Regions from separate parts of the Stappia sp. ICDLI1TA098 genome, predicted to be linked through region 1. Evidence: riboswitches for the same ligand, from Rfam matches in the RefSeq annotation. Region 1 holds a riboswitch; the other holds the start of a gene.
What was found. Region 1 has a riboswitch for cobalamin ahead of ACSLUQ_RS19935 (ABC transporter substrate-binding protein). Riboswitches for the same ligand answer to the same signal wherever they lie in the genome.

Region 1 (6,201 bases):
CATGGGCCGCGCCTTCCCCGAGTTGCAGATGGTGAGCTTCACCATGCACGACATCAAAGCCACACCGATGGTGCTGGCCGACGACAAGGGCAACAGCTCGGTGCTCAAGGCGATCTCCAACCGATGGACCGAGCGGCTCGCCCGTTGCCAGACGGTGGAGATGGGCGGTGCCGCGCTGGTCGCGCTCTACCCGATGACCGGCGCTGAAATGAAGCGCGGCATCCTGCGCAACACGATGTCGCTCATCAAGGAAATCGGCGAAACCATCGCCTCGGAACGCAGGGCGAACCGCAATCCGGCCGAGGCGCTGATCCGTCGGCTCGACGGCCGGAAGCTCTTCACCGGACGCGTCGTCGACATCGAGCGGCGCACCGAGGGCGGCTTTGCACGCGGCAAGGCGATCTTCAAGGGCATGGACGAGGACGAGGGCCGCACCTTCACGGTCAACTTCCAGAACGAGTACCTGATCGCCTCCGACGACCAGGACCGCCTTCTTGCCGTGACCCCGGACCTGATCTGCGGCGTCGACGCGGACGGCGGCTTGCCGGTGACCACCGAGCAGCTCCGCTTCGGCCTTGCCGTCACCCTGATCGGGCTCGCGTGCGACCCGCAATGGTCGACGCCCGCCGGCCTCGATCTCGTCGGCCCAGGCTACTTCGGTTACCCGCACGATTATGTGCCCATCAAGGAGCTGTCCCGCTGAGAAGGACAGCCGTCGAATTGCTACCAGCAGAGGACTCCGTGATGAATTGCCTCAAGAGCACCGGCATCGCACTGCTTGCCGCCACCACACTCGCCGCCACCCCGGCCTTCGCCCAGGACAAGGTCTCGCTTACCGTCAACACCGTGCAGATCTTCGGCACGGTCGACCCGGCCAAGGTCAACGACTACACGGAATACATGGCGATCGTGAACCTTTACGACGCCCTGACCACCGTTGACGGCGACGGAAAGATCGTGCCGCAGCTGGCAGAAAGCTGGGAAATCTCGGACGACAGCAAGACCTACACGTTCAAGCTCAAGGACGGCGCGACCTTCCAGGACGGTTCGCCGGTCGAAGCCAAGGATGTGGTCTGGTCGTTGCAGCGCCTCATCGCCCTCAACGAGGGACCCGCCTATCTCTTCGCCGAGCTGATCAAGCCCGAAAACGTCAAGGCCGTCGACGAACGCACCGTCGAAATCACGCTGAACCGCGTCCACTCTCCCTTCATCGCCTCGACGCCGCTGATCCTCGTGGTCAACTCCGATCTGGTGAAGGAGCAGAACGACGGCGAATGGGGCGAGACCTTCCTCGCCGACAAGCCCTCCGGCGCCGGCCCCTACAAGCTCGACAACTGGACGCGCGGCTCCGGCATGACGCTGTCGCGCTACGACGGCTACCACAGCGGCTGGACAAAGGGGCGGCCGATCGATGAACTGCGTTTCATCGTCACCCGCGACGAAGCGACCGTGAAGGCGCTTGCGACCCGCGGGGAACTCGGCATGTCCTCCCAGTACCAGGGCAGCGAGACCTATGAGGCGATCGACAAGCTCGACGACTACCACGTGCTGTCCGTCGACACGGCGACCGGCTTCTACCTGAAGCTCAACAACCAGCGTCCTCCCACGGATGACGTGCACATCCGTCGCGCCATCGCCTACGCGATGGACTATGCGACGATCCGCGAGGTCATCTATCCGGGCAGCGAACTCAAGGGCCCGCTCGCCCCGGCCTTCGCCGACGCCTACGACAACGACCTTCCCGCGCCCGAGTTCAATCTCGAGAAGGCGGCCGAGGAGTTGAAAAAGTCGAAATACGCCGATGGCGGCCCGGTCAAGCTCTCCCACGTCTATGTCGCCAAGACCGCATTCGAGGAAGAGATCGGCCTGCTGTTCAAGGCTACGCTCGATTCCATCGGCTTCGACGTGGACCTTCGACCCGAGCCGTGGAACCGGATCACCGAACTTGCCTCCTCGCCGGAGACGACGCCGAACGTGACGCAGGTCTTCTACGGCCCGACGTATCCGTCTCCGGACTCGGTCTTCTTCGTCCAGTATCACTCGAAGGCCAAGGGCACCTGGTCCTCGATGAGCTGGGTCGACGATCCGCAGATCGACGCTCTCATCGACAAGGCCCGCGAGACGGTCGAAACCGGTCCGCGCAACGAGATCTACAAGGATCTTCAGGTCCGGCTTCAGGAGCGTCAGTCCGACGTGTTCCTGCTTGCCCAGAACAAGCGCATCGCCGCCAACAGTTGCCTCAAGGGCTACTACCAGGTGCCGATGCAGAGCTGGGACTACGACTTCGCCCACATGTGGTGGGATTGCGAAGCCAAGTAATCCAGCCGTTTCAGGAATCCCTCTCCCCCAGGGATGATCGAGCCGGTTCTGCCCGGCCAACTCGGACCCGTCGCGCCAAGTCGCGGCGGGTCTTTTTTGTGCCTCGCCGCGCATCCGCCGACGTCCCGAAGGGGCAACGGCAGACAGGCATCTCTGGGGCGCTTCGGTGAGGGGGCTTCGGTCGGCGGCTCCCGCCGCCATCCGTCTTTCTCAGGTCGCTGTGGGCACCGAAGCGTCGCGAAGCGGATCATAGACGGAATAGCCGTTCCGGCCGCTCCGCTTGGTCTCGTAGAGAGCCGCGTCCGCATCCTGCAGGTGGTCCGAAAGCTGCTTGCCGCTTGCCGGATCCCAGACGCTGAGGCCGACGCTGACGGACGTCTCGATGACAACGCCGATGTGAATGACAGGTGTCGATGACACGAGCCGCGCAAGCGCCTCGGCGAAACCTTCCGCTTCGTCAACCTCACGGACCGGCAGCAGCACGGCGAACTCGTCTCCCCCCAGCCTCGCCAGCACATCCGCCGGCCGCAGCATGCCCTTCGCAAGCCCGGCGACATGAACGAGGCAGGCATCACCCGCGCCGTGACCGTAGGTGTCGTTGATCACCTTGAGGCCGTCGAGGTCGATCATCACCACGCAAACCTTCTCCCCCTGGCGCTTCGCCCGCTTGGCGATCATCGCCGTGCGGTCGCGCATGCCGCGACGATTGAGAAGTCCCGTGAGATCATCGCGCGTCGCGAGGGCCACCAGCTCGGAATTGAGCCGATCGATGGCCATCAGCAGGAAGCCGAAGTTGAGCGTGCTGGTGCCGATGATCGTCGCCATGAGCAGCCAGGCCGCAAAGGAGAAATACTCTTCGTCGGAAAGCGAGCCTGCGACGCGCATCAGATTGGAAATCACCTCGACCGACTGCCCGCAGAGCGCGATGCCGGCGGCGACAAGCGCCACCCTGGTCCCCAGCCCGAGGCTCTCATCCGACTTGAGCGCCAGTGCGCTGAAGATCATCGGAGGTATCTGGATCGCGGAAAAGACGGCGTTCTGCCCTGCCCTGGTGTCGCCTGCTAGCGCGAGGGCAATCACGCAGGCCGTCATGTAGGCCATGGCCAGCGGCCACCGCGCGGAGCGCCCGAGGAAGACCTGTACCCCCTGCCAGATCAGGCTATAGCCCAGGCCGATGGCGACAATGCCGAGGAATGTCCAGAAACGTGCACTCTCGGCGGCCTCGATGAACAGCATGATCCCGCCAAAGCTCGTACAGACCAGCGCCGCCAACCAGAACCGCGCCGCCACGAGTTTCGGATAGGAAATGGCGACACCGGCCCATACGACGGCGATGCCGATTGAATTCAGCAGGATGACGACATAGAGCGTCGTGAAATCGAGAGTCATGAAGGCTCTTTAACTGTCAGGCCCTTGCCGCATCCGGGCGATCTCGCCCGACGCCGCTTGTCATGGCTTGCCCCCCATGCATGCCCAACTGCCCTGTCTGATAAGCCGCCGCCCTGAACAAGTCACTACAAATACCGAGGCAAATTTACGAAAATCAAGCCAAAATCTCGGCGTGTCGCAGCGCAACCGTCGATGGTGTCGGCTCAAGCAGATTGACCGGGGGCGTAGGTCATGGTCTTAGTGGCGACGTCGGTTTCTTTCGAGAATGAAAAGGGAATCCGCCCCTGCGTGACAACAGGGAACCGGAACTGCCCCCGCAACTGTAGGCGGTGAGCTCTCTCCAGATATGCCACTGGGCCAGAAGGTCCGGGAAGGCGGGGAAAGCGTCGATCCGTCAGTCAGGAGACCTGCCGACACGGGTTTCAACACGACCGGGCGGGGTGCCTCGGGGAAAGGACACGACATGGTTTCTTGGACAATCGGGACAGGTTTCGTCCCCGTTCGGATGCCGTGGGGATCCGAACCCTGGTCTTGCGCCGCCCGTTCCGTCTGACGGGAAAGACCAGATGAGCCACATTCTCCGCGCCCTCGGCGCAGTCGCTGCCCTTGCAATCGTTTCGCCGGCCAAGGCCGAGGCAACCCTCTATCCGCTGACGCTGACCAACTGCCGCCTGGAGATTACCTTCGATGCGGCTCCCGCAAGTGCGGTGACCCTTGGCCAGTCGGCAACGGAGATCCTCTATTCCCTGGGGCTTGCGCCCAAGGTCACGGGAACCGCGGTGTGGTTCAACCCGGTGCTGCCGGAGTTCGCGGAGGCGAACGCGCGGATCGAGCGGCTGGCGGACAATGATCCCAGCTTCGAAACCGTGGTCGCGAAGAAGCCCGGCCTCGTCGCCGCGCAATACGAATGGCACGTCGGCGAGGCTGGCATTGTCGGTACGCGCGAAATGTTCCACGACCTGGGCATTCCGACGTACATCCTTCCCGCGGATTGCGACACCAAGGACAATTCGACCGGCGGCGACGGAACGCGGGTCGGAGCCTTCTCGACCGCCTCGGTCTACAAGGGCATCCGCGAGCTGGCGGCGATCTTCGATGTTCAGGAAGCCGGAGAAACCCTCGTCTCCGACCTGAAGGCCCGGGAAGCCGAGGCGATTGCACGCGCCGGCGCGCTCGACCTGCCCGACGACCTGTCCGCCGTCTTCTGGTTTTCGTCCGCCGATCTGGAAATCGATCCCTATGTCGCCGGGCGGCTGGGGGCACCAGGCTACATGATGTCCAAGCTCGGGATCCGCAACGTCATCGAATCGGATGAGGAATGGCCGACAGTCGGCTGGGAGAGCATTGCCAAGTCCGACCCGGACGTGATCGTCATTGCCTACATGGATCGCCGTCGCTTTCCCGCCGACGACATCGAGAAGAAGCTCGAGTTCCTGCGCAACGACCCGGTCGCCAGCCAGATGACGGCCGTGCGCAAGGGCCGCATCATCCGGATGGATGCCCATGCGATGAGCGCCACGCTGCGCACCATCCACGGGCTGGATGCCCTGTCCAGGGCTCTTGCGGACCAGAGCTTCGCCGAATGAGCGAGGCCGCCCTGCCTCTCTACCGTCGCCGGAGCCTTCCCTGGCTCTGGCTGACGCCGCCGGTGCTGCTGACGGCGATCCTGCTCGGCACGGCGATTGGCGAGACCAACATCCCTTTTTCAACCGTCCTGCAAAGTCTGGCAAACCGGTTGTGGGATGCGGGTTACCCTGTCGATCGCATCGACGAGGGCATCATCTGGAGCTATCGCCTGAGCCGGGCCATCGTCGCCGCCGCCTGCGGTGCCGGACTGGCCCTGACCGGCGTCGTGCTTCAGGCGCTGTTGCGCAATCCGCTGGCGGAACCCTACCTGATGGGGCTTTCCGCCGGAGCCTCGACCGGTGCCGTCCTTGTCTCCGTCGCCGGCTTCGGCGCCGGTGCGGTGAGCCTGTCGGGCGGCGCGCTGATCGGGGCGCTCGCCGCATTCGGACTGGTGGTCTTTCTGGCTCATTTCTCCTCCGGCGGCTCCGGTGGCGGCCGTGCAACCCAGGCCGCCGCCGCGATCATTCTGGCGGGCATCGCCGGCTCTCAGCTCTTCAATGCACTCACCGCCTTCATCATCGCCAAATCCGCGAATGCCGAACAGGCCCGCGGCATCATGTTCTGGCTCATGGGAAATCTGTCCGGCATCCGCTGGGAGGATGTCGGCATGGCCGTGGCCGCCGCGCTCTTCGGGCTTGTCGTCTGCCTTTGGCATCGGCGCGCGCTTGATGCCTTCACCTTTGGCGCCGACAGCGCGGCCTCGCTCGGCATCGCCGTGCGCCCGGTGCGCGGCATCCTGATTTGCGTCACCGCGCTGATGACCGGCGTCATGGTGTCCAAGGTCGGAGCCATCGGCTTCGTCGGACTTGTCATTCCCCACGCCATGCGGTTCCTGGCCGGCACGCGACACCACCGCCTGATACCTGC
Region 2 (6,201 bases), on a different contig from region 1:
TCCGCCGCATCGGTCTTTGTCGTGCGCGGCGAATGATCCGTCCCAATCCCAGTTCCCCCTGCAGACACAAGAGGAAAACAAAGAATGTCTGACGAGACCAGCACCGGGATCCCGGCGCCCGAAGGTCCCACCGAGCTTATCGATACCGACTTCGAAATCGGTCAGGATAATCTCGAGGGCAGCGTCGGGCCGTTCGGCTTCGACATCCACAATCCAGTCTTCCTCATCTCGTCGCTCGCCATTATCGCCTTCGTGATCTACGCGCTTGCCGCGCCCGAGCAGGCCAGCAGCTTCTTTGGCGCGCTTCGCCCGGCACTGACGAGCACGTTCGACTGGTTCTTCATGATCTCGGCGAACATCTTCGTGCTGTTCTGCCTGATGCTGATCGTCAGCCCCTGGGGCAACGTGCGGCTCGGCGGCAAGGATGCGACGCCGGACTACACCTATTCCGGCTGGTTCGCCATGCTGTTCGCCGCCGGCATGGGCATCGGCCTGATGTTCTTCGGCGTGCTCGAGCCGGTCTATCACATGGCCATTTCGCAGCCGCTCGGAACCCCCTCGCCCTTTGCCGAGGACGGGTCGATCATCGCCGCCAACGTCGATGCGGCAAAGTCCATGGGCCTTGCCGCCACCATCTACCACTGGGGCCTGCACCCCTGGGCGATCTACGCGATCGTGGCGCTGGCGCTGGCGCTGTTCTCGTTCAACAAGGGCCTGCCACTGTCGATCCGCTCGGCGTTCTATCCGATCTTCGGCGAGCGCGTATGGGGCTGGACCGGCCATGTGATCGACATGCTCGCCGTTTTCGCCACGCTGTTCGGCCTTGCCACTTCGCTCGGCCTCGGCGCGCAGCAGGCGAACGCCGGACTGGAGCATGTCTTCGGCATTCCCAACACGACGACCGTGCAGGTGATCCTGATCGTCATCATCACCTCCATCGCGCTCATCTCGGTGCTGCGTGGCCTTGATGGCGGCGTGAAGGTGCTGTCGGAGATCAACATGGGCCTCGCCGCCCTGCTCCTGCTGTTCGTGCTCTTCGCCGGCCCGACCGTGGCGATCCTGAAGGACTTCTGGCAGGGGCTGACCGCCTACGCCACCGACCTGGTGCCGCTGTCGAACCCGTTCGGGCGGACCGACGATGACTACCGCCAGGGCTGGACCGCCTTCTACTGGGCGTGGTGGATCTCCTGGTCGCCCTTTGTCGGCATGTTCATTGCCCGCGTCAGCCGCGGCCGGACGGTACGCGAGTTCCTGACCTGCGTGCTGATCATCCCCTCGGTGGTCTGCGTGCTGTGGATGGCCGTCTTCGGCGGCGTCGCCGTCGACCAGGTGCTGAGCGATCCGGCCACCAGCGCGGTGAAGGCCAATGTGATCGACGCCTACCATCCGGAACTGTCGCTCTTCGCCATGCTGGAGGGGCTGCCGTTCTCCTCGATCACGTCGACGCTCGGCATCATCCTGGTGATCGTGTTCTTCGTCACCTCCTCCGACTCCGGCTCGATCGTCATCGACACGATCACGGCCGGCGGCAAGGTCGACGCACCGGTGCCGCAGCGCGTGTTCTGGTGCACCTTCGAGGGGCTGGTCGCGATCGTGCTGCTGATCGGCGGCGGATTGAGCGCGCTGCAGGCGATGGTGATCTCCACCGGCCTGCCCTTCACGCTGGTGCTGCTGCTGATGTGCGTGGCGATCTTCCGCGGGCTGCAGAGCGAAGCCCGCTGAGCCGGCAAACCGCGATCAGAACCGGCGCGAGGTTCCTGCCCCGCGCCGGCGGACTTGTCCCGATCCGCGGGCAGAAGCAGCCGCTTCTGCCCGCGTTTTGGTCTTGAAACGGCGCGATCCTATAAAAAATGACCTTGTCAGCACTCCCGCGCCGCCCTTAGGATTCACTGTGATGGTTTCCGTGTGGCAAAGCCGAGCACGGATGAAAAGGGAACACGGTGCGGCGTACCCATCAGGGGCCAAGACCGTGGCTGCCCCCGCAACTGTAAGCGGCAAGCGATGCCCAGGATGCCACTGGCCGACAGACGGCCGGGAAGGCGGGCAAAGCAACAGCAACCGCGAGCCAGGAGACCTGCCATCATTGGCGACGTGATTTTCACGTCTTTTTTCAATCGCTTGGCGCACGGAGGGTGCGCAAGGGGGCTTATAATGCATATCGAACCGGGCGTCGTAACCGGCGCCAAGATGATGTTGAGCTACGCAACTGCCGTCGGCTCTGTCGGCCTGATCGCGAAGATGTCCTTCGACACAATCCGCAAGGACGGCGGCTTCGCTGCGCTGGTTCTGCGGTCGGTCATCGCCACCGCGCTCGTCTTCTGCTTCTTCGAGGTGCTCCCGACCCGACCGGTCGGCGTCTCGGAGGTGCACATAATCCTGGGATCGACACTCTATCTGACGCTTGGAGCCGGTCCCGCCGGTATCGGCCTGGCGCTCGGCCTGCTGACCCAGGGCCTCTTCTTCGCGCCAGCCGACCTGCCGCAGTACGCCATCAACCTGACGACGCTGATCGTGCCGCTGTACGCCATGAGCCATCTGGCGCGGCGGATCATTCCCGCCAGCACCGCCTACAAGGACGTCAGCTACGTCCAGGCGCTGGCGCTGTCGACCAGCTACCAGGGCGGTATCGTTGCCTGGGTGGCGTTCTGGGCGCTTTATGGCGGCGGTTTCGGCGCGGAGAACCTGGCCAGTGTCGCCAGCTTCGGCGGCGCCTATCTGACCGTGATCATTCTCGAACCGCTTGTCGATCTGGCCGTTCTGGCCGGCGCCAAGACGCTCGACAAGGCGCGCACGGGACTGCTGTTCCAGTCACGCCTGCATCAGGCCGCGGCCTGAGCAGCGCCTGAGCGGACAACCTCCGCCGCCGGGACGCATTTCGCCTCCGGCGGCGGGATTTGCCTCTGGACACGGCCCACAGAGGCCTTGTCTTCCTCGAGGAACCTGTTTTCCTAGCGGAATCGGGCGCATGGCCGGGTCGCTCTGGTGGATCGTCCAGCTTCCCGCGCCCCGTGAAACCCAATCCGCGTGACCCAAATCGGGGCGCAAGATCGACTCAATGGAAGGATCGACAGCATGAAGAAATTTGCCAGTGCCGCCCTCGCGCTTGCCGCGACCACCGGTGCCGTTTTCCTGACAGGCGCAACGCCGGCACTCGCCCACCTCGCCCCCGGCGAGCACGGTTCCTTCGCTGCTGGCTTCTCGCATCCGCTGTTCGGCACGGACCACATCCTGGCGATGGTCGCCGTCGGCCTGTGGGCCTGGCAGATCGGCGGGCGCGCGGTCTATGTGGTGCCGGCAAGCTTCGTCGTGACCATGCTGGTCGGCTTCGGCCTGGCGCTCGGCGGCGTCGGCCTGCCCTTCGTCGAGCCGGCGATCCTGGCGTCGGTGGTGGCCCTCGGCCTGATGGTCGCCCTCGCGGTTCGTCTTCCGGTCGGGGCCTGCGCGGCGATCGTCGGCATCTTCGCCCTCTTCCACGGCCATGCCCATGGCGGTGAAATCGGCTCGGCCACGCAGCTCGCCTACGCCGCCGGCTTCGCGATTGCCACGGCGCTGCTGCATGCTGCCGGCGTCGCGCTCGGCTTCGGCACGGGCGCGCTGGCGCGTGCCGCCGGCGCCAAGGGGCTGACCGTCACGCGCGTGCTCGGCGGCCTCACCGCGCTCGCCGGCGTCGCCCTTTTCTACGCCTGAGCATTTCCGGCAATCGGCGCGACAGGATTTCGAAATTCTGTCGCGCCGAAACGCAAATTTGCATCGACGGGCCGCCACGGCCCGAAAGGCCCGGACGGATCCCGCCCGGGCCTCTTTTCCCTCCGCTTGCATCAAGTCGACGCTCAGATATCCCCGCGCACGGGCGGGCGGTGCGCTCAGACGCGCCGACAGCCTCTTATTTGGCCGCGTCGCGCCGGGCGATCCAGTCGTGGTCGGGATGGTTCTTGAAGCGCCATTTGCGCAAGGGGCCGGCCATGACGTTGAGATAGTACATCTCGTAGCCGTGCGGCGCGCCGCAGGGGTGATGGCCTTTCGGCACCAGGACGACGTCACCGTCGCTCACCGCCATGGTCTCGTCGAGACTGCCGTCCTCGGTGAAGACCCTCTGGAACCCGAAGCCGGTCGCCGGGTCGAGCCGGTGATAATAGGTCTCCTCCAGATAGGTCATGTCCGGGAAGTTGTCCTCGTCATGACGGTGCGGAGGATAGGACGACCAGTTGCCGGCCGGGGTGAAGACCTCCGTCACCAGCAGGCTGTCGGCGACGTCGCTGTCCTCCATGGCGATCGGATGGATGTAGCGGGTATTGGCACCCTTGCCGCGTTCCTCGAAACCGATGTCGGAGATCAGCGCGACCTCGTGCCCGCTCTTGCCCGGCGCGCTGCATACCGCGAGCGTCAGTCCGGTTGTCGCCGTCGCCGACCAGGCGCTGTCGTTCGGCACATAGAGGCAGGCCGGCTTCTTGCGCTCGAAGACGCTCATGCGGTTGCCAAGCTCGCCGAAGTCCTCGCCGCCGGCGGACAGCTTCGCCCTGCCCTCGACCAGAACGAGGATAGCCTCCCGCTCGCCGGTCTCTTCGGCAACGCTCTCTCCCGGCGCGAGTCGGTAAAGCGTGAAGCCGACGTAGCCCCAGCCGGCGCTTTCCGGCGTGATGTCGTGCACCTTGCCGTGCGCGCCGTTGGGCTTCACCAGAAGATCGGCCATGTCGTCCACTCCCGTTGTTTGGTCTGGTCGTCAGTCGTTCGTCGCCCGGTCGAGGCCGACGCGGCGGGCGGTTTCCCTGAGCGCCTTGAGGCCCATCGACTGATAGGTGAACGGATCTCGGACCAGCGGATCCTGCTCCGCCTCGATCACCAGCCAGCCCGAATAGCCATGCCGGGCGGCACAGGCGAGCACGGGGGCGAAATCGACCGCGCCCTGCGGGTCGCCCGGCACCGTGAAGACGCCGCGCCGGACGCCCTCCAGGAAGCTCAGGCCCTGCTCTCGCACCTGGCGCATGATTTCGGGCCGGACGTTCTTGGCATGGATATGCGAGACGCGGTCCATATGCTTCTCGGCGAGGCGCGCGGGATCACCGCCGCCGAAGAAGGCGTGGCCGGTGTCGAGCAGCAACCGCGTCGCCGGGCCGGTCAACGCCATCAACCGGTCGATCTCTTCCTCGCTTTCGATGATGGTGCCCATGTGGTGATGGTAGACGAGCGGCACGCCCGCGCTGGCGCAATGGGCGGCGACCGTCTCCAGATCGGCGCAGAAGCGGGCGAAGCGCTCCGCCCCGAGGACCGGCCGGTCGTTGAGTGCGGCCGCGTCCTGTCCGTGGATCGCGTTCGACGTCTCGCAGGCGATCAGGACCGGCGACCCCATCGCCTTCAGCCGGGCGAGATGCGGACCGATGGCGGCGATCTCGTCCTGCGCCGATCGCTCCAGCAGGTTGAGCGAATACCAGGCGGAGACGAAGGCCAGCCCGTGGGGAGCCAGCGTCGCCGCAAGCTCGAGCGGATCGGTGGGGAACTTGTGGCCATTCTCGATGCCGTCGAAGCCGATTTCGGCCGCCTGCGACAGGCAAGTCTCGAGCGGGATATGGGCGCCCAGGGTCTGGTCGTCGTCATTGGACCAGGCGATCGGGTTGGTGCCATAGAGGATCATTGCGCGGGTCTTTCGCAAGAGGCAGCCGCAGGCCGCCGGGTGTTCAGGAATTTCTCTGCTTTACCGCCGCCTCGTAGCCGGCGCGGGCGGCACGCACCTGGGGCCGGGCGGACACCTCCGGCACGGCCACGTCCCACCAATGGCCGCCGGCGTCGGTGGTGGCGAGCGGATCGGTGTCGATGACGATGACATGGGAACGCGCCGAGGTCCGGGCACGGGCCAGCGCCTCCTCCAGCGCCGCGATGCCGTCGACCTTCTCGGAGATCGCCCCCATGGAGGCGGCATGGGCGGCGAAATCGATGTCGGCGGGAACCTCGTGGCGGGCGGTGTCGAGCAGGTTGTTGAAGCTCTCGCCGCCGGTGGCCATCTGCAGGCGGTTGATGCAACCGAAGCCGCGGTTGTCAAGCAGCACGACGATGAGCTTGCGCCCGAGCATCACCGAGGTGGCAAGCTCGGAGTTCATCATCATGTAGGAGCCGTCGCCAACCATCACCGCGACCTCCCGGTCGGGATGGGCCATCTTGACGCCAAGGCCGCCGGCGATCTCGTAGCCCATGGTCGAGAAGCCGTAT

Region 2: it holds a riboswitch for cobalamin, as region 1 does, so the genes downstream of both, ACSLUQ_RS08705 (energy-coupling factor ABC transporter permease) here and ACSLUQ_RS19935 (ABC transporter substrate-binding protein) in region 1, are expected to answer to the same signal.

The regions. Positions count from the first base shown of each region.
Region 1 is NZ_JBTZBT010000005.1:131,886-138,086, reverse strand. It holds gene ACSLUQ_RS19950 (DUF917 domain-containing protein) at 1-703, shown strand, start outside; gene ACSLUQ_RS19945 (ABC transporter substrate-binding protein) at 745-2,319, shown strand; gene ACSLUQ_RS19940 (GGDEF domain-containing protein) at 2,530-3,708, opposite strand; cobalamin riboswitch at 3,942-4,137, shown strand; gene ACSLUQ_RS19935 (ABC transporter substrate-binding protein) at 4,275-5,294, shown strand; gene ACSLUQ_RS19930 (FecCD family ABC transporter permease) at 5,291-6,201, shown strand, end outside.
Region 2 is NZ_JBTZBT010000001.1:1,910,776-1,916,976, forward strand. It holds gene ACSLUQ_RS08695 (universal stress protein) at 1-36, shown strand, start outside; gene ACSLUQ_RS08700 (BCCT family transporter) at 85-1,722, shown strand; cobalamin riboswitch at 1,879-2,096, shown strand; gene ACSLUQ_RS08705 (energy-coupling factor ABC transporter permease) at 2,152-2,835, shown strand; gene ACSLUQ_RS08710 (HupE/UreJ family protein) at 3,073-3,687, shown strand; gene iolB (5-deoxy-glucuronate isomerase) at 3,884-4,690, opposite strand; gene iolE (myo-inosose-2 dehydratase) at 4,721-5,629, opposite strand; gene iolD (3D-(3,5/4)-trihydroxycyclohexane-1,2-dione acylhydrolase (decyclizing)) at 5,673-6,201, opposite strand, start outside.